4 regions of the Lysinibacillus sp. Bpr_S20 genome follow, and region 4 is predicted to be linked to each of the others. Evidence: riboswitches for the same ligand, from Rfam matches in the RefSeq annotation. Region 4 holds a riboswitch; each other region holds the start of a gene.
What was found. Region 4 has a riboswitch for cobalamin ahead of cobT (nicotinate-nucleotide--dimethylbenzimidazole phosphoribosyltransferase). Riboswitches for the same ligand answer to the same signal wherever they lie in the genome.
Positions count from the first base shown of each region.

Region 1: linked by a shared signal. The riboswitch ahead of MWJ95_RS04460 (hypothetical protein) and the one ahead of cobT (nicotinate-nucleotide--dimethylbenzimidazole phosphoribosyltransferase) in region 4 are both predicted to bind cobalamin.
Region 2: linked by a shared signal. The riboswitch ahead of MWJ95_RS08665 ((2Fe-2S) ferredoxin domain-containing protein) and the one ahead of cobT (nicotinate-nucleotide--dimethylbenzimidazole phosphoribosyltransferase) in region 4 are both predicted to bind cobalamin.
Region 3: linked by a shared signal. The riboswitch ahead of MWJ95_RS16100 (hypothetical protein) and the one ahead of cobT (nicotinate-nucleotide--dimethylbenzimidazole phosphoribosyltransferase) in region 4 are both predicted to bind cobalamin.

Region 1 covers NZ_JALNLQ010000001.1:880,119-884,960, reverse strand. The annotation lists gene MWJ95_RS04470 (S9 family peptidase) at 1-13, opposite strand, end outside; gene MWJ95_RS04465 (elongation factor G) at 291-2,231, shown strand; gene MWJ95_RS04460 (hypothetical protein) at 2,651-3,388, opposite strand; cobalamin riboswitch at 3,634-3,817, opposite strand; partial or broken gene MWJ95_RS04455 (DUF2268 domain-containing putative Zn-dependent protease) at 3,974-4,842, opposite strand, start outside.
Region 2 covers NZ_JALNLQ010000003.1:165,807-170,648, forward strand. The annotation lists gene MWJ95_RS08655 (sirohydrochlorin chelatase) at 1-529, opposite strand, end outside; gene cobJ (precorrin-3B C(17)-methyltransferase) at 544-2,214, opposite strand; gene MWJ95_RS08665 ((2Fe-2S) ferredoxin domain-containing protein) at 2,219-2,590, opposite strand; cobalamin riboswitch at 2,729-2,911, opposite strand; cobalamin riboswitch at 3,128-3,312, shown strand; gene MWJ95_RS24440 (hypothetical protein) at 3,526-3,657, shown strand; gene MWJ95_RS08670 (energy-coupling factor ABC transporter permease) at 3,704-4,450, shown strand; gene MWJ95_RS08675 (energy-coupling factor ABC transporter substrate-binding protein) at 4,454-4,726, shown strand; gene cbiQ (cobalt ECF transporter T component CbiQ) at 4,732-4,842, shown strand, end outside.
Region 3 covers NZ_JALNLQ010000006.1:154,778-159,619, reverse strand. The annotation lists gene MWJ95_RS16115 (MATE family efflux transporter) at 1-30, opposite strand, end outside; gene MWJ95_RS16110 (tyrosine-protein phosphatase) at 399-1,166, opposite strand; gene MWJ95_RS16105 (ABC transporter substrate-binding protein) at 1,741-2,700, opposite strand; gene MWJ95_RS16100 (hypothetical protein) at 2,702-3,244, opposite strand; cobalamin riboswitch at 3,442-3,649, opposite strand; gene MWJ95_RS16095 (hypothetical protein) at 3,876-4,424, opposite strand.
Region 4 covers NZ_JALNLQ010000010.1:148,004-152,845, reverse strand. The annotation lists gene MWJ95_RS20395 (DMT family transporter) at 1-651, shown strand, start outside; cobalamin riboswitch at 766-942, shown strand; gene cobT (nicotinate-nucleotide--dimethylbenzimidazole phosphoribosyltransferase) at 1,057-2,112, shown strand; gene MWJ95_RS20385 (trimeric intracellular cation channel family protein) at 2,216-2,821, opposite strand; gene MWJ95_RS20380 (methionine gamma-lyase family protein) at 3,388-4,638, shown strand.

The sequences.
Region 1 (4,842 bases), on a different contig from region 4:
GTTTCGATGTCATATTTAAAATCCCCTTTGTGTTGAAATTTCATTACATACTAAACTATTTCGATACCCTAAGTATTATTCCTTCTTTTAAAGAGAAATTGTTTTTTTATCTAAAGTAGGGATTTAAACATCTAAAAATACCTTTGCTACTCTGCAATAATTACAAAGAGCTATGGATATATACGCAACATGCAATGCTCAACGCTTGCACCCATCCACTTTCCTAAGTATTTTCCAGTCCAATTCTGTTACAATATTGTTAAATGAATTCATAGAAACGAGGATTTTTTATGCATGTAACAATTGGAGTACTCGCTCACGTGGATGCAGGAAAAACAACATTTTCTGAGCAGTTACTATTTCATACAAACAGTATTCAAGCTCGTGGACGAGTAGATCACCAGGACACATTTCTAGATAATCATGAGCTGGAGCGTCAGCGAGGTATTACGATTTTTGCGGAGCAAGGTCGCATGACGCTTGGGGATGATACATATACGTTAATCGATACACCCGGGCACGTCGATTTCTCTCCAGAGATGGAGCGGGCCATTCGGGTTATGGATTATGCCATTATTATTGTTAGTGCGGTTGAAGGACTACAAGGTCAGACAGAAACAGTGTGGCAACTTTTACGCCAATATCACGTCCCAACCTTCTTCTTTATCAACAAAATTGACCGTGAAGGGGCAGACGTTGAAGCCGTTCTAACACAGCTTCAACAGTATTGCTCTACGGACGTACTATTCGTAGATGAACCGCTCCGTTCTGATTATGTATCAAATGCCATGATGGAGTGGCTTGCTGAACGTGATGAGCAGCTTCTCGATGCATTTCTTAATGATACATTGGAAAGCTCTAGCTGCATGGCTCATATTCAAACGTTAATTAAACAGGAAAAGGCATTTTTGTGCTTTTCTGGCTCAGCCTTAAAAGATATTGGGATAAAGGAATTTATTTCACAGCTCCCCCTACTTACAGAGACACATTTTAATAACGAGGTGCCGTTTCAAGGCGAGGTGTTTAAAATTCGCCATGATGGGCATCAACGCTTAACGTTTATCAAGGCTTTACAAGGTACGTTGCATGTGCGTGATGAGTTTTCTTTTGGTGATGTGACTGAAAAAGTGACGGAGATTCGACTATACAATGGCAGTCGTTATGAAACAGCCCAAGAGGTCAAAGCTGGAGAAATTTTTGCAGTAAAAGGGATTAGCGAAGCAAACATCGGCGATATCATTGGTCATTCAAGGAACCCACAACCCTATGAGTTAGTACCGACTTTACAGGCAAAAGTACAGTATGAAGGCGATCAGCATATAAAGGAAGTTTTAAAAATTTTCCGCACACTTGAAGCAGAAGAACCCTCGTTACGTGTGCTTTGGCATGAAAAATTCCAAGAAATTCATGTGCATATTATGGGTGTTATTCAACTCGAAGTGCTTATCGAAGTGCTTCGTGAGCGCTTCTCGCTAGACATTTCATTTAGCGAACCACAGATTTTATATTTGGAAACGATTGCTACAACCGTGACAGGCTATGGTCATTTTGAGCCATTAAAGCATTATGCGGAAGTACATTTATTAATGGAGCCAAATACACGAGGTACCGGCAACACATTTGTCAATGCCTGTCACGCGGATGATTTATCGGTTGGGCATCAACGACTCATTGAAAAACATCTATTCGAGCGCGAACATCATGGGCTGTTAACCGGATTCCCCGTGACAGATATTCGCTTTACGCTCTTAACAGGTCGCGCACATATAAAACATACTGAAGGCGGCGATTTCCGCGAGGCAACAGTTCGTGCATTACGGCAAGGTCTAGAGCAAGCAGAAAATGTATTACTAGAGCCGTATTACCGCTTCAAGCTTAAAGCCCCTAGCGATTTTATCGGTCGCATGATGACCGATATACAGCAAGCTGCCGGTAAATTTGACGCCCCAAACTTAACAGAAAATGAAGCAATTTTAACCGGTCGCGCGCCTGTCGCAACATTTATGAGCTACAGTACAACCTTTGCCGCCTACACCAATGGTAAAGGCGTCCTTTCTCTACAATTTGATGGCTATGATGTGTGCCACAATACAGAAGCCATTATTGCAAAAATTGGCTACGATAAGAATGCCGATCCTGAGTACACATCATCGAGTATTTTTTGCGCAAAAGGCAAGGGCTACGCCGTTCCATGGGATCAAGCTGAGGCCGCTATGCATTGTATTGACTAAACTCATAAAAACAGGACTTGATTCGTTAGATCAATGTCCTGTTTTCCGGGGTATCTCTTGCTTCGCGGGTATTCTCTTCCTTTTCGCGGGTATTTGCCCTGCTTCCGCGGGTATTCTACTCCCTTTCGCGGGTATTCACTTTGATTCCGCGGATATCTCTTGCTTCGCGGATATTTGCTCTGCTTCCGCGGGTATTCTACTCCCTTTCGCGGGTATTCACTCTGACTCCGCGGGTATTTCTTCCTTCGCGGATGTTCACTCTGATTCCGCGGATATCTCTTGCTTCGCGGGTATTTGCCCTGCTTTCGCGGGTATCCACTCTTATCCCGTGGGTATCTCTCCTTCGCGGATGTTCACTCTGATTCCGCGGATATCTCTTGCTTCGCGGGTATTCGCTCTGATTCCGCGGGTATTCATATTCAACCCACGAAATTATAGGAAGGCTCCACGACAGCGTAGCTATGAGGATTTGAGAAATCCATTAAAACCTTGCCAGGTCGACTTTTTAAAAGCTGTAAATTATCAATTAACTCTAGTAATTGTTGATGTCCATTACCGCGTGGGTGCCAGTTTAAATGATATTCATTTAGTTCCTTCACTGCTTCTAAGAACTGTTGATATTCGCGCTCTACAAAATGAATCAGTTGTTTGTCTTTATGAGCTACCTGTGATAAATCCCCTAAATATATTTCATAGAAGCGCATCACTATTGAGCACAATAAATCATTGACACGAGCAGCACTTAATATTGGCTTAGGGGCTTGTGAGAGTCGCTCTAAATTTGGTTTTGCACGAGTTGAATCAATGCGTGTAATTAGATGATAATGTTCACCATTTACCTCATACACAATGGGATTGGTCGGCATGTACATCATAAAACCGTTAGTTTTTGTTTTCAGCTGATCTGTATTATTCGCCTTTGCCAAAAGGTGCCCGTTAAAACTGTCATTTTGGATCCAAATAATATCTTTATTATATAAAATTTGCTCAAATAATCGTTCATTGCTTATAAGATTGCTAGCTATCAATTGATCGACAAGTGATTCTACTACCTTTCTTGTTGCCGCTTTTTTAGTAAATTCGGTGCGTGGCTGCTTACAAATTTTCATATCTAAAGATTGTGATTCCTGTGCTGTGCATACATGAATATTCGTCATCTTGGCATCCTCTTTTCGTACATATTTTCAAAACGGAATTCATCAGTAAAAAAAGGATTTCCTATTGTACGAGGAAATCCTTCATTCTATCTTTTTCGTTCATCATATACTGTCAAACAATGCCCAAATCCGGAAGAACTAGCTTGATAGCAAATCCATTTTTTGATTTGGGACGTTCGACGTACAGTGACGAACAGAGTATTCTGTTTTGTCAACATGCCACCTCCTATTCCTCGTAGGGTTATGGTGTGTACTCATAATAGGCAGGTATCCTGACTTATGGTCATCGCTACTTTTCTCCTTCCCGTCGTTAAACAGTGGTCTATGAAAAGTCGCTCACATTTACAGTTGCGGGACAGTGTCGGATTTGCACCGACTTCCCTTTTAAGTAAATTGCACGCAATTTACACCTATTACTCCACGCTATTCAGTTGTAAAAGGAATCTAGTAAATTCTACATTCCTTATTGAATATTAAATTAATTGTAAATGAGTGTATTTCCAAAGTCAAATAACACAATAAATTCCAGTTTCTTAATCTTTTTCTTCTATTTTCTGCTTTCCCATAATGCGTTTTATAAAATTGTTATTTATAGTTTTCAAGGTAATCCCCTTTTTCAAAAATTTCTTTTGAACTTAGGGCAGTCCATTCCTCTGGTGTTAAAGTTGGGTTCAAATCAAGAAAGGATTTAACCAATTTATAGCCCACACCGTAACCATATTGACTAGGAAGGCCATTACCTCCCGAAATAATTTCGTAAGATCGATTCACGTCAGACTTTTCGAGATCTAATGCAATTTTCGACCAATCATCTTTGGTGTATGTTGTATATATTGGAGCAAAATAAATGTCAGGATAAACTAACTTATCAAACATAATCGCCTTTCCTTCAAATATTAGGTTATCCAAAACTGTAACAGGTACATCTTTACGTGCGTACTTCTCAGTCCAAACACTATGATGATATTCGTGAGCTATACTAGACCTTAAATCATTTTCGGTATAATATTTATTGTAAAAGACTATTATTTTTCCTGCCCCCACAGTAACCATATTTGCATTTGCATCTGCAACAGGAAAAACACATACTGTTGTTTCATTTCCGGATGCAATAAGGTCAGAAGATTTCAAAAGAGCTTCTTTAAGAATATTTTCTGTTTTTTCCCTATCAATGTTTTCACTTAAATTTTGATTTTCTGTTAAGCTATCAGGATCTATATTTAGAACTGGATCAGCCATATGAAGATATTCACCATTCTCAAAACAATCACTATATATTGGTTTAATTACTTCTTCATTATAAATTTCCAATCGTGATTGTTTGGGATTACTTTCAACCTTATCTTCATAATTATTGTAAAGTTTATAGGCATTTACTATTTTAAACTTTTGCTTCGTTTGAGGGTGCTCGAATGATGTAACTATACTTTCAATATCTTGTTTTCATCGGGAAC
Region 2 (4,842 bases), on a different contig from region 4:
CACGAGGATCTGTGACTCCCATAAAGGCGCTCTCTACATACTGAACCGGGAGTTTTTCCCACAGCAAACGTGTAATTTTATAAAAATCACCATTTGCATATGGGTCACTACCGCCTCGTGCAATTAATAAAATCGCAGTATCCTTATGTTCTTCTTCTGCATTAAAACCGATTTCTGCAAGACGATCTTCTAAAATCGCAAATATTTCTTCATGAATACCGATTGTTTGACCATATGTGAACGTGATATTCGGATAATGCTCACGCGCATGCTCGATCTCTGCAGGAATGTGCATTTTTGAATGTCCAGCATGAAGCAGGATAATCGGAATAACATGCACCTCAGTAGCACCCTTTTTCACACAGTTCGTAATACCTTCTTCGATGTTTGGCGAAGCAAACTCTAAAAAACATGTTTCTACTAAAAAACTTGCATCAATGCGAGGTGTCATTTGCTTGATAAAATTGCGTACCTCTTCATTTCCTGCTTCTAAACGGCTCCCGTGGCCGACAAATAAAATTGCTTTCATCTCATTACCCCTCACTAGTCGCCGCATGGAGCTGGCTCAACTTTTATTTTTGAAGACATATCCTGATACGTAAAATGTAGGATCTTTTTCACACGCTTGAAGTATTTAAACAAACGTTCATTTGGATGTGCATTTGCTTTATATTCTTCGATAATGTCGGTGATCAGCGGTATGAGCTGTTCAGGCTCTAATCCCTCCACAACCGGCTGGGCCGCATGTGCTGTTCGTCCAACCGGCTTGGCCCCAATAAAAACATCAAATTTACTTTTACGATAAACAATACCAATATCATCAAATACTGCTCGATAACACGCCATACCACAGCCGTTAAAGCCAATATTTAATGTTTTCGGTAATGCCATACCACCGAGCTTTTCTTGAATCTCTTCTGCATAAGGAATCGAATCGACCTTTTCTCCGTAACAGAAGTCACAAGCCTTTAACGACAGCACGTCACCAATTGGGGCTAGTAAAAACCCAACTTGACGAAGCTTTGCTGTAATGTCTTCAGGCGCTGACGTAGGAATTTTCAAATGAATTTGATGGTCTGGTGTATACTCCATCGTTCCTTTCTCACCAACTACCTCCGCTAACGTCATCATTTGTTGAGGCGTAAAAAATTTATTGGCTACCCCTGGACTAACAGCTAATTCAAAAATGGATTCGATTCTTTGTTGCACGAGCTTAGGTGTTGCTTTCACAGCGCTAGTTCCCTTCACTAAAGCAAGAGCTGCTGTCGCCATTTCAAGTGAAGATTTTTTAGGCTTTGGTTGTGGTGTTATAGCTAAACTGGGCTTCATACGATTGGCATTGGGATCTGTCGCAAAATCACTACGTGCAGAACCTGTTTCTTGATTCATGGCCCATGGTTCATTTTCTTCCTTCAGTCGTTGATGCGGTCGTAACGGTTGTTTTTCTTCACCAAGTGTATATTTACGCTGATAACCACGTGGTGTAATCATTTTATTGTCATAGAAAAATGTTGTTGAATTCCCGATAACCACTGTTGTTAACATACCGATATCATGTTCAAGCATTTCTGATAAAGTCGTCATCGTTATTTCCTGACGGTCACGATACGCGCTTTTCACAAGTCCAACCGGTGTATCTGGCGAACGATATTCCAATAAAATTCGTTGTGCCTCTACGATTTGTCTCGTACGGCGTCCACTTTTTGGGTTATAAAGAGCAATAACAAAATCCGCCATCGCTGCTGCCTCTACTCGTTTTGCAATTAAATTCCAAGGTGTTAAGTGGTCACTTAAACTAATCGTACAGGCGTCATGCATAATTGGAGCACCTAGTAAACTTGCACATGAATTAATAGCAGAAATACCAGGAACGATTTCAACCTCGATACCAGTTGCTTCTGTCCAGCCTAGCTCGATTAAGACCTCATATACTAATCCAGCCATTCCATAAACGCCTGCATCTCCACTAGAAATAACCGAGACGATACTTCCAGCCTCCGCTTGACGTACTGCTTCCTGCGCTCGAGAAACCTCCTCTGTCATACCAGTACTAATAATCGATTTTGCACTTACTAAATCCTGAATTAGTTCAACATACGTTTTATAGCCTATGATCATATCACTTTGTTGTAGTGCCTCTACAGCACGAGTCGTAATATGTTTAAAGTCTCCAGGACCAAAGCCAACTACGAAAATCTTACCTTTTTGCGCCATTTTGTTACCCCTCTTTCACCTTTTCAATACCTTTAATGGCTGTTGTTTGTGCTGTACGCTGTAGCGAACCTTCACGCATTGTAAAGACATGCTCATTCTGTAAAGATTCATGATTTAAATCTTGAACGAGTGCTCTTCCATGCTCCTTTGTCGGCACACGGTACCAATTCCCTTGAGGATATGCAATGACCACACAAGCATCCTTACACCTACCATTGCACCGAGTCCTCGTCGTATGTATTTCCTGATCAAGCGCTAGCAACTGAATCTCATCACGGATTGCCAGTGTAATATCCTCAGCATCTTTTTTCATACAGCTACTACCATTACAAATAAAAAGATGCGTTTTCATCCCCTCTAAATTCCAAGTTGTCATCGTTGTTCTCCCCTCATTTGCTTTAAGAAAAAGAAAAACCTCTACTCTAAAACGAAGAGTAAAGGTTTTGTAGAAGCCAAATAAAAACGAATATTACGGATACTCGCTCTCGCTTCAACTTCTCCCTCCGAAAAGTTTGCATGCATTATCACATAAGCAGGTTTCCTGACTTAAGCTTCCTTTTACTTTCGCGCCTTCCTAGTTTTCACTAGTGGCATCCGCGATTTCATCAGCTTTTACAGTAGCGGGGGCTGTATCGGATTTTCACCGATTTCCCTATTATCTTGAACATATTCAAGCACTTATGGACGTTTTATATAAATTTATGTAATTGAAAACTGTTTCTATCATAGCTTATTTTTTTAAAATTTCAATATTTCTTTCTTAATTTGTGACATTTTTATTCATTTTTTTAGAAAAATGAGACATTCGTTTACTATTTATCCGAATTTTCTACATAGATATTCAATTTTAAATTTTTTCACAAAAGTATAGCATATTTATGGAAAATCATGTTACACTTTGTCGTGAAATCTCACAACTTCATCTTTTTTCGGTGCGAATTGTTCAGCATTTCGCTTAAAAGGGAAGCCGGTTTAAGTCCGGCGCGGTCCCGCCACTGTACTAGGGAGTTTTATAGAGAATGTCACTGTCCAATGGATGGGAAGACCTATAAAACGTTGAACTAAAGCCAGGAGACCTGCCGAAAAATATGTGATCGTTTCAACCTACGAGGATGGGTGTGCGGCTGAGCAGATTAGAATTTTATTTGCATTTTTTAGCTATGCACTTTTCCACTATCGGAGAAGTGCTTTTTTCATTCAGAAGAGACTCCATCTCAAGATAGTAAATGAGTACAGATATGGTCCCAATCGGGCCAAAACACCTACTGAATGAAAAAAAGCCTCTGGCGGATGTCGCGGATTTTTAAAGGAATGAATTGTGATTGCACAATTCAAAATCCGAATGCATTATTTATCTGTGCGAAAGCAAAGCGACAGCTACAAATGGTTTCTGTAGCGAAAGCAAAGCGACAGCTACAATTACGCCAAGGCAAAATTATATAGCCTCGCATACTATTTCGAAAAATTTTAAAGCTAGGAGGAGAGATTTTTGAAATTTTCAGGTTGGAAGCTTAGTTATTTCTTATTGGCATTTTTATTCGTGCCAAATCGTGCATTTGCGATGCACATTATGGAAGGCTTTTTACCAATTGAATGGGCCATTTTTTGGTGGGTGGTATCGATACCATTTATTATTTTAGGATTACGTTCTATTCGTAAAACTATTGATGAAAATCCTGAAACAAAAATGATATTAGGTCTATCGGGTGCCTTTGCTTTTGTGCTATCAGCCTTAAAAATCCCTTCTGTAACGGGGAGTTGCTCGCATCCGACAGGAGTTGGGCTTGGGACAGTTCTTTTTGGACCATTGGCGATGAGTGTTATCGGGACAATCGTATTATTATTCCAATCTTTACTTTTAGCACATGGTGGACTTACAACTTTAGGCGCTAATGCATTTTCTATGGCAATTGCTGGTCCTATTATTGCTTATTATGTTTTTAAGGGTTCACAAAAAATAGGTTTATCATTTTCGGTTGCCGTCTTTTTAGCAGCCATGCTTGGTGATTTAGGGACATATGTTGTCACTTCTGTACAATTAGCTCTTGCATTCCCTTCTGAAGTTGGTGGCTTTATAGCTTCATTCACAAAGTTTGCTGGTATTTTTGCGTTGACGCAAGTTCCTCTTGCTGTTAGTGAAGGTCTTTTAACAGTGATCGTTATGAACTTCCTGAAAAAATACAATGTCAGTGAATTAAAAGCTTTACGTATTTTCTCAGCAAAGGAGGCTCATTAAAAAATGAAAAAAAACTTATTGCTTTTAGCCATTGTTGTATTGCTAGCAATCTTCCCTCTATTCATTCAAAAAGGCGCAGAATTCGAGGGGGCTGATGGCGAAGCAGAAGCAGCAATTGGTGAAATCGATGCTAGCTATGAGCCATGGTTTGAAAGTTTATGGGAGCCACCAAGTGGTGAAATTGAAAGCTTATTATTCGCTCTGCAAGCTGCTATTGGCGCTGGATTTATCGGCTATTTTATTGGCTTAATGCGTGGCAAACATAAAGAAGGTTAAACGCCATGTTACTCATTGATAAGTATGCTTATATGAATAAACTAGCATCTGTTCATCCGCTAGAAAAAATGGCGTTATCCCTTGGACTACTTTTATTGTCGCTTATCATGAGAGAT
Region 3 (4,842 bases), on a different contig from region 4:
GAATAAACTTAACTTATTTGTTTCTTTTATATCACTTTCTCTTAATGCATCTCCCAATACTTTTCACTTCTCCTATACGCTTCATAAAGATTTTGCGGGCAGTCAGTCGGCAAGCTGCCAATTTTGACGGACCTCTTTCCGTCACCCTGCCTTTTCAATCAGCTGCTTCGACCCGTTCATTCGTCGCTCTGACTTCTTTCCGCCACGTCGGCCCCGTTCTAAACGCTGCAGCTCAGAATTGGACTTGTCCTTATAAGGTGAACGTTTTGTTCCTGACGCTGCGCTTTCGGTACAGATTAACACATGACAAAAATATATAGTATCTTACTATAGATCTTTAGGCTACTATAATACGGCAAAAAAATCCCTCTCACAATTTTATGTGAAAGGGCTTCTTATCATTTTAAGCAATAGTCCTGTAATTGCTTACGTTTTTCTATCGTTAAGTCAAACTCTTGCTCTAAAAAAGCGATCTTAGAGCCATATCGGTTGTCCATTGCATCAAATGCCGCTTGTAAATAGTCCTCACGGGCAGACATCAATGCGTAAAATTGCTGTAATTCTCGATCGTTATAATCTTGCTGAATGGTCTGAGCCATTCGTTCTACTAAGGGACTTAAATGTACGTTTGTATCTAAATAGTCCTCCATTATCGTTTCCTCAGGTACATCTAAAGCAAGTAAAATAAGTGCACTACCAATACCTGTTCGATCCTTCCCGACCGCACAATGATGAACAAGGCCTAAGTTTTCAGGATATTGAATCGTTGCCATTAACCTTTTAAATGAGTCATTGTTAAAAGGCATTTGTGCATAAAATTCTCGGAACATCTCTGTGCTTACAACTTTATAAAAATCCTTTCCACCAGTGTTTGTAGGCATCTCAAAAGCATGATTTCCCTTCGCTGGAATTTGAATATACTCAGCTTGTGTGAATACCGGATTTGGATTATTTTGAGCCTCATGATTGTCTCGATAATCAAAAATTGTTTTCACACCTAGTGTTTCAAATAGCTCCTTATCCGCTTTCGTCATTTTACCAAGTGCTGCTGAGCGATAAATCAAACCATTCTTAACTACGCGCCCATCCCTCGACTTATAACCACCCATATCACGAAAATTATAAACTGCCTCAAACGGAATAATCTTCATATCAAACTGTTTCACTCACCGCACCTCTTCCTATTAGCAAGCATACTTAGTTCTATTTTATAGAACAATTCGATATAATACCAATTTTCGCACTAGGGAATGTCATACACTAATTCGAGCGATGAGGAGGGGGTGACCGTGATCACTTTTCTACGCTTCACCCGATCACTTTTCCTTCAAAGCCGAGCAGTTTCTCACTCTACCTGATCACTTTTCCTTCAAAGCCGAGCAGTTTTCCACTCTACCTGATCACTTTTCCTTCAAAGCCGAGCAGTTTCCCACTCTACCCGACCACTTTTCCTTCAAAGCCGAGCAGTTTCCCACTCTACCTGATCACTTTTCCTTCAAAGCCGAGCAGTTTCCCACTCTACCTGATCACTTTTCCTGCAAAGCGGAGCAGTTTCCCACTCTACCTGATCACTTTTCCTGCAAAGCGGAGCAGTTTCCCACTCCACCCGATCACTTTTCCTTCAAAGCAGGGCAGGGCCAAAGAATCTTCATAGTAAATCACTCACTACCAGAAAATTATCCAGCAAAAAAAGCTGCCCTCGATAAAGGACAGCTCCAAAATACTATTTTTCAATATCAATTATTTAAATAACTCAGGGTATACAGCTTTTGCTATTAACTCAACAGCTTCACCAATACGTGGACCTGGACGGTTGGAAACATCAGTATCTATATAGTAAACTGCTTTATTTTGAATAGCCGTGATTGTATTCCATCCATCACGAGAAAGAATTTCTGCAGCTGGGTCTTTCGCATAGTTTACTGTTGTTAATATAACATCTGGGTTTTTCGCAATAACATCTTCCTCAGATACCTTTGCCCAGCTTTGGAGGTTATCAAAAACGTTTTTAACATTCGCAGCATTTAAAATCTCTTGTTGGAATGTACCAGAACCAGCCGTATATATGTCTGGCTTCGGACTAATTTCTAGGTAAATATTTTTTGGCGTTTTCACATCTTTAACTTTCGCTTGGACTTCCGCAATTTTAGCTTTAATATCTTCATTTAATTTGTCGCCTTTATTTTCGATTCCCATCACCGTTGCGATTTGTTGGATATCACCGTAAACATCATCAAATGAAGTAGCTGATTGAATGGCAAACACTTTAATACCTGCATCCTCGAGACCTTTTAATGCCGTTAACGTTTCTTCATTTCCAGTTGTATAGGCAATAACTACATCTGGCTTTAACGTTAAAATACGCTCACTATTGAATTTTACGGAATCAGAAACACGCTCAATTTTTTGAGCTTCTTCTGGATACGTATCAAATTCTGTTGCACCAACGATTTTATCGCCAACGCCTAGAGCAAATAAAATTTCTGTATTACTCGGTTGCAACGAAACAATAGTTTTAGGTACTGCAGCAAACTCTACTTCTACGCCACGGTCATCCTTAACTTTATAACTTGTTTTCTCGACTTGTTGATCTTCTTTAGAAACGGTCTTTTTATTAGTATCCTCTTTCGTACCACAGCCAACTAATACAAGTGCCAGCATCAATACTGAAAGCCATTGCAGCTTTAACATTTTCTTCATTTCATTGATTCTCCTTTTTCTTTTTCATCGGGTATGACTTACTAATAAACGGTATTTCAGCAATACCAGCATGCTGATTCATATAGACAGCCATTACAAAAAAGACATTGGCCAGTAATCCTAAGTAATCAAAGAGAATAGCTGGTACTTCTCGTTCTTCAGATACTTTGTGCAAAACACGATATGATTTTTTCGCTTCACTGCGGCATAAATGTAATGCAGTAGCAGCCTCTGTTCCTTGAGGTAATACAAAGTTTTGTATTTCATCCTTAACATGACTAACATAGAAATCATAGCGATTACTTAGCCAAGTCAAATCATCTGCGGTTACTGCTAATTTACCTCGGACAGAGCCATTTACATGGTAAGCCATTGGCAAAATGGTAAGTAAATCATCTGATACTACTTTTACATTTTCCTTTTTCACCGCCGCCAAAGCGACACCAATATGTGTAGTAAGGCTATCCGTTCGAATTTCAAAATCTACTGTGGATGCCTGTTCACGCATAAATGGATAACAAGAATAACGTGCATCTTTTTTCAAATCTAAGTCCCCGCTTTCCCTCGTGAAAAACTCTTACTTATAACATCCGTGAATCTCATCAGATGCATTAATAAGTGCACATAAAAAACGTTGTTTCCACTCCTAAGGAAACAACGAAAATAACATAAAATAGTGTCGCGTAGACACATCAAAGCCTATGTATTTGCCGCATATTCTCCTAGCTTCCGAAGAGTTATCTATACGTTCAAACAAAGGTCGGTCTCCTGGCTTGTACAGTTCACTACATTATAATCACGTCGTGAGTCATAAAAAGCCTTCCCATTAAATAGTTCAACAGTGGCATATTTTTATGATTTCTGTACTTACAGTTGCGGAAACAGCTCCGGATTTTCACCGAATTCCCGATTATGCTATAGTTCAGCACCCTTATTCTGCAAGAATTATTCACTTGTTATGCAGTTTAACATAGATTGATAGGAAAAAATAGCTGTGGAATTAGAATAAACAAATACGATGAATAAAATCATGTAGGTATCTTTATGCACACAAATATTTTTGATTGCCTTCAGAGACATTTCCCATACTCGTGCTGGTATTTGTTTTGATACATATAATGAATTGCTTAATTTTTAACGAAAGAATCTGTACAAAAAATAGCCATTCCAAACGTTTAACGGATGGCATTCTTATACTTCATTTTGCTTTTTGCATCTTCCTCTTCTTCTATTAAACGTCGTGCAATCTCTAGTAATTTTGGGTCATTCGTTGCATCGAATAGCTTTTTAAAAGATACAATAATATCATAACGTATCAATGTCGGGTGCTTTTCATCAAGGCATATTTGAAATCTTTTCGCCAAATATGAAACGACTAAATCTCTTTGTACCTGCCCTGCTAAACCTATTCTCCAAATCGCCTGCAAAGTATGCCTCGCCGTTCCTGTTTCTTCATCATAAGTTATTGCCCAAATCTTTAAGAAATCCTCTAACACTCTTTCTTCAGGGTCACTTTTTGCTGCTAATGCGCATAAAAATTGTGCAGCACTTGCACGGACATGTCCATTTTTAGATGTAAGAGCCTGAACAAGTTGTTCCCAAACTGAATATGTCCAGTCAACTGGTTCCTGCATAATTTTCATTAATTCTTCGTATGATTTATATTGAATATCTCGGTCATGCTCTGTTAAATTACTAAAAAGTTGCAAAATCTCTTTTTCCATGATTCATCCCTACCTTTATTGTTTCAGAACGTAAAAAATGGTGAACTTGCAAGTGTTATCTTAATTTCTATCATTTGTTACTTTAGTGCTACAAAACTAAAGTCTCAAATAATTTAATTTTTTAGGATAGCTTCATAACTGTATATTTCAAAATTATCAGAAATGAGGTTCAAGATGCAAGAAATCATTTCCGGTTACGGGAAAAACACATAATCCTTTTAATAACCATGTCTATAGTAGTAAATATATCAACTTATGTAAATTTATTCATCCTAGATGTTATTTTACTCATTATTCGTCGAGTAGTCGAGCCTAATTTATCGGATAGCCCTATCCTTGCGTGATTTATCAGTTAGCTTTTACGGGCTACACTCCAAATAATAAAAAAAGGTTATCTTTGTAAATGACTTACAAAGAT
Region 4 (4,842 bases):
TGTGGTAATTGGATTTTTCTTTTCCAAGCGTACAAGGAAACAACCATCGCAAATGCAGCTCTTAGCTACTATTTTGCTCCAGTACTAGTGATTTGTTTATCACCGATCGTTTTGAAAGAGAAAATAGTAGTAAGAAAAATTTTTTATGTTTGTGTTGCACTAGTAGGGCTGTTTTTTATTGTCCAAAGTCAAACTACCGAAACGAGTGGACATTATATCGGTATTATCTATGGGCTTATTGCAGCTTGCTTCTATACAATAGTGACATTCACCAATAAGTATATTCGTGGATTAAAAGAGCCAAATAATACGATTATTCAACTTGCTTTAGCAGCGTTATTTCTTGCCATTTATCTTTTTGGGACTAATGGGTTCCAAATAGTTCAAATCGATATAAAATCAATTAGTTTACTTATAGCATTGGGCATTGTCCATGCTGGAATAGGCTTCTATTTGTTCTTTTTTGGAATGCGTCATCTAAAAGGGCAAAGTATAGCTATTTTAAGCTATATTGATCCACTAACATCATTAGTAATTTCGACGATGATTCTAGGAGAGAAAATGACGGCCCTACAAATATTAGGCGCTATCCTTTTACTTGGCGCAACATTTCTGAGTGAAATAGATAAAACAAAGCGAATTTCACAATAGTAAACTAACAAGAAGCCTTTTGTAGATATCCAAATTTAGAAATATTTTTGATGTTTAGGTTTTCGGAAAAATTAAAACATTGACACAAAAAACACTTTGCCGTAGATTTAAAGTAATTGCATAAAAGCATTAGGTGCCCATTGCGGGAGAATAGGGAATAAAGTGAAAAGCTTTAGCGGTCCCACCACTGTAAAAGAGAGTTTCATAGAGAATGCCACTAGCATCGTGCTGGGAAGGTTCTATGAAATGTTGAAATTGAGCCAGGAGACCTGCCTATCTGCTTCGTATTATATAGACGATGGAAAAGTCTGTAGTTTATTTGTTATGAATAAACTACAGGCTTTTTATTTTTTTCTCTAAATCATTCTTCGAGTAACAAGGGCAAAAAAGAAAGGGGAAATTTTCATGCAATTATTACAACAAACGATTCAAAACATTCAAAGTGCTGACCACAAAATGATGGAGGCAGCAAGGGAACGCATAGATGCACTTTGTAAGCCGCCTAGTAGTTTAGGGAAGCTGGAGACTCTAGCTGTGCAATTATCAGGAATTACAGGCGAACTATTTCCTGCAATTGATCATAAAGCGATGATTGTTTGTGCCGCAGATCATGGTGTTTGTGATGAAGGGGTGACCTCAAATCCACAAAATGTGACGGTCTTTCAAACATTAAACTTCCCTAGAGGAGGAACTGGTGTCTGTGCTATCGCAAAAATCACAGATGCTAAAATTGTCACAGTAGATGTTGGCGTAAAAGAGGATATTCCACATGATGCGGGTGTCATTATTAAAAAAATTAAATACGGAACGGACAATATGGCAAAAGGTCCTGCTATGTCAAGGGAAGAAGCCATTCAATCCATTGAAGTAGGAATTGAAGTAGCTTCGGAAGAAATCCAAAAAGGGGTCAATGTACTCGGGACAGGTGAAATGGGCATTGGTAATACAACACCGAGTGCTGCCATATTATCGGTTCTTCGCGAATGTCATCCGAATGAAGTAACAGGCTTTGGCGCAGGTGTTGGACCAGGGGGAATAGCGCATAAAGTAGAAGTCATTCACAATGCTATTGCATTAAACAAACCAAATCGTCAGGATGCAATAGATATTCTTGCGAAAGTCGGAGGGTTAGAAATAGGTGCTATGGCTGGGGTAATACTTGCTGCTGCTGCACATCGCAAACCTGTTGTTATTGATGGCTTTATTTCTACCATCGCTGCCCTTATCGCTTTCGAACTCGAACCAAACGTCAAAGACTATATTATTCCTTCGCACGCCTCAGAAGAACCAGGTGCTAAAATTGCCGCTGAAATGCTCGGAATTGAACCGATGCTACAAATGAATATGCGATTGGGAGAGGGCTCTGGTGCAGCGTTAGCCTTTCCTATTTTGGACGCAGCTTGCTCGATGATGAAAAATATGGCTACTTTAGAAGAAGCTACGTTGTTGTTGAAAAAGTAACTTTATTAATTTTCGGGTGCTTATTGTCGCTGCCGTGGATAGATAAATAAGAAATAACAAGCCCAAATTTGATATTTGGGCTTGTTATTATGCAACAGTATAACTATGCTCGATTCAACCTCCGCAACGGTAATCGCCATTTCTTCATATAGGAAAGTATTCTTAGTACTGTGATCACACCAAATAATACATATAAAAAGAGATCCCCTGAAAATAGTTGAAGTCCGATGATAAGCCCAGCTAGTGCTGCCCAAACACCATAGATTTCATCACGGAGGACTAATGGTTGTCGTCTAGCTAATAAATCGCGAATAATTCCACCACCTGACCCTGTTAAGACAGCAGCTACAATAACCGCGCTAATTGGCATGTCGAGCTTTACAGCATACAGAGCACCTTGAATCGCAAATGCAGATAATCCAATAGCATCAGTGATATTGCCCCAGCGATGCCAATGTTGAATAAGTCGATGCGGAAATAAGAAAAAAATTGTAATGGCTGCAATGGCAATTTGAAACATCATATCCTGCCCCCACAGTGTAGTTACAGGTAACCCTATCAATAGATTTCGTATAGCTCCACCACCGAATGCGGTTACGATACCGAGTATATAGACACCGAATAAATCGTATTCTTCCTCCATTGCAATTATTGCCCCGGAAATAGCAAAGGCGATTGTTCCAATGATACTAAAAACCTCCCAAGCCAACCCTGTCACCCCTTAGTTGAATAAATCATTTTGTTTTCATTCAGTAGGTGTTTGGACACCTACTGAATGAAGATAAAGCCTCCGTACGCAATTTCGTCCAGAAAAAATTGATGTTGTTGTAATTAAAAATCATGAAAGACTTCTTTTTGGTATATAAGAGTTATTACAAAGAAAGTAACGCCTTATAATTTGGAATTATCCGACATTAAATAACGGGCGTGTTGATTAGGAAAAAATAGGTTTATTATGTATTCCCATTTTAACTGATTGTAGCGAAGGGCTACTCGACGCTCGCCCGCAGGAAGCTTTGCTCTGCGCGAAAGCGAAGCGTCAGCGACAAAGCGAGTAGCCCGTAGCAGAAATCAGCCTCTTCAAATTAATTTGGATGTATAAAAAATGGTTTTTAACACACCTAATTAAATAACTTATTATAACAAAGAAAAATAGTTTAAGTTTGCAATTTGAACTTTGCAAGTAATGCAATCAGAAACGAAAGCAATTTTTGCAGGCAGGCTCACAAATTGTTAAGATAAGATTTGAACAAATGTGAAATGGAGAAGAACAGTATGACTTTTACAACCAATCTAACAGAAGAGACATTAGCATTAGCTGCTAAAATAGAAGCAAAGGTACGCCCTTTTCATGCAAAGGTAGAAGAAATGGCGTTCTTCAATCAACAAAAAGTGCTTGCTGCGTTCCGTAAGCATCAAGTAAGTGATTATCATCTGCACCCATCTAACGGTTATGGCTATGATGATGAGGGGCGTGACAATTTAGAACGTGTTTATGCAGAGGTCTTTGGAGCGGAGGCTGCCATTGTACGTCCGCAAATTATTTCTGGTACACATGCAATCACACTTAGCTTATTCGGAGTGTTACGTCCTGGTGATGAATTACTTTATATTTCGGGTCAGCCGTATGATACATTGCAATCAATCGTCGATGGTGGAGACAAGGATACTGGCTCGTTAAAAGATTATAAAATCGGTTATAGCCATGTGGATTTAATCGATAATCAAAAGATCGATTGGAAAGGCGTTGCGGCTGCCATTACAGCAAACACAAAAATGATTGCTATCCAGCGTTCGAAAGGCTATGCAACACGCCCATCCTTTACCATTTCGCAAATTACAGAAATGTGTGTAAAGATCCGTGAATTAGCACCAGATGCAATTATTTTTGTTGATAATTGCTACGGTGAATTTGTTGAGGCGCAGGAACCGACAGAAGTTGGGGCTGATTTAATGGCAGGCTCGCTCATTAAAAATCCTGGTGGAGGCTTAGCAAAAATTGGTGGTTATATTGCGGGTCGTGCGGATTTAGTAGAGAAATGTGCTTATCGTATGACATCACCAGGTATTGGTGCTGAAGCAGGAGCAACATTAAATACACTTGGTGATTTCTATCAAGGATTTTTCCTTGCCCCACATGTTGTATCGCAAGCTTTAAAAGGTGCTATTTTCACAGCTGCTATGCTAGGAGAAATTGGCATGAATACATCACCAAGATATGATGCTAATCGTACGGATTTAATTCAATCGGTTTCTTTCCAAACTGCGGAACAAATGATTGCTTTTTGTCGTGAAATTCAAGCAAATTCACCAATTAATGCGCATTATGCACCGGAGCCAGCGTATATGCCTGGCTATGAGGATGATGTCATCATGGCAGCTGGAACATTCATCCAAGGTTCAAGTATTGAGCTTACGGCAGACGGTCCTATTCGTCCGCCATTTACAGCATTTATTCAAGGCGGGTTAACATACGAGCACGTAAAGTTTGCTATTTGCAGTGCTGTTCAAAAAATCCAAAAATAAGTAACGAAAAACTATTCAAAATTTCCGTTTTGAATAGTTTTTTCTTATGGATGAAAGAAGATGATATTTTATAAATGTCATTTATATAAGTTGATTGGAGTGAGGCTTAGCGACTTCTTGGGGATTAGCGTTAGGGGAACGAAGGCTAAGAGCATCACATCCTGTGATAACGCCTTCGTGACCAACATCGTGTTGGCCACGGAA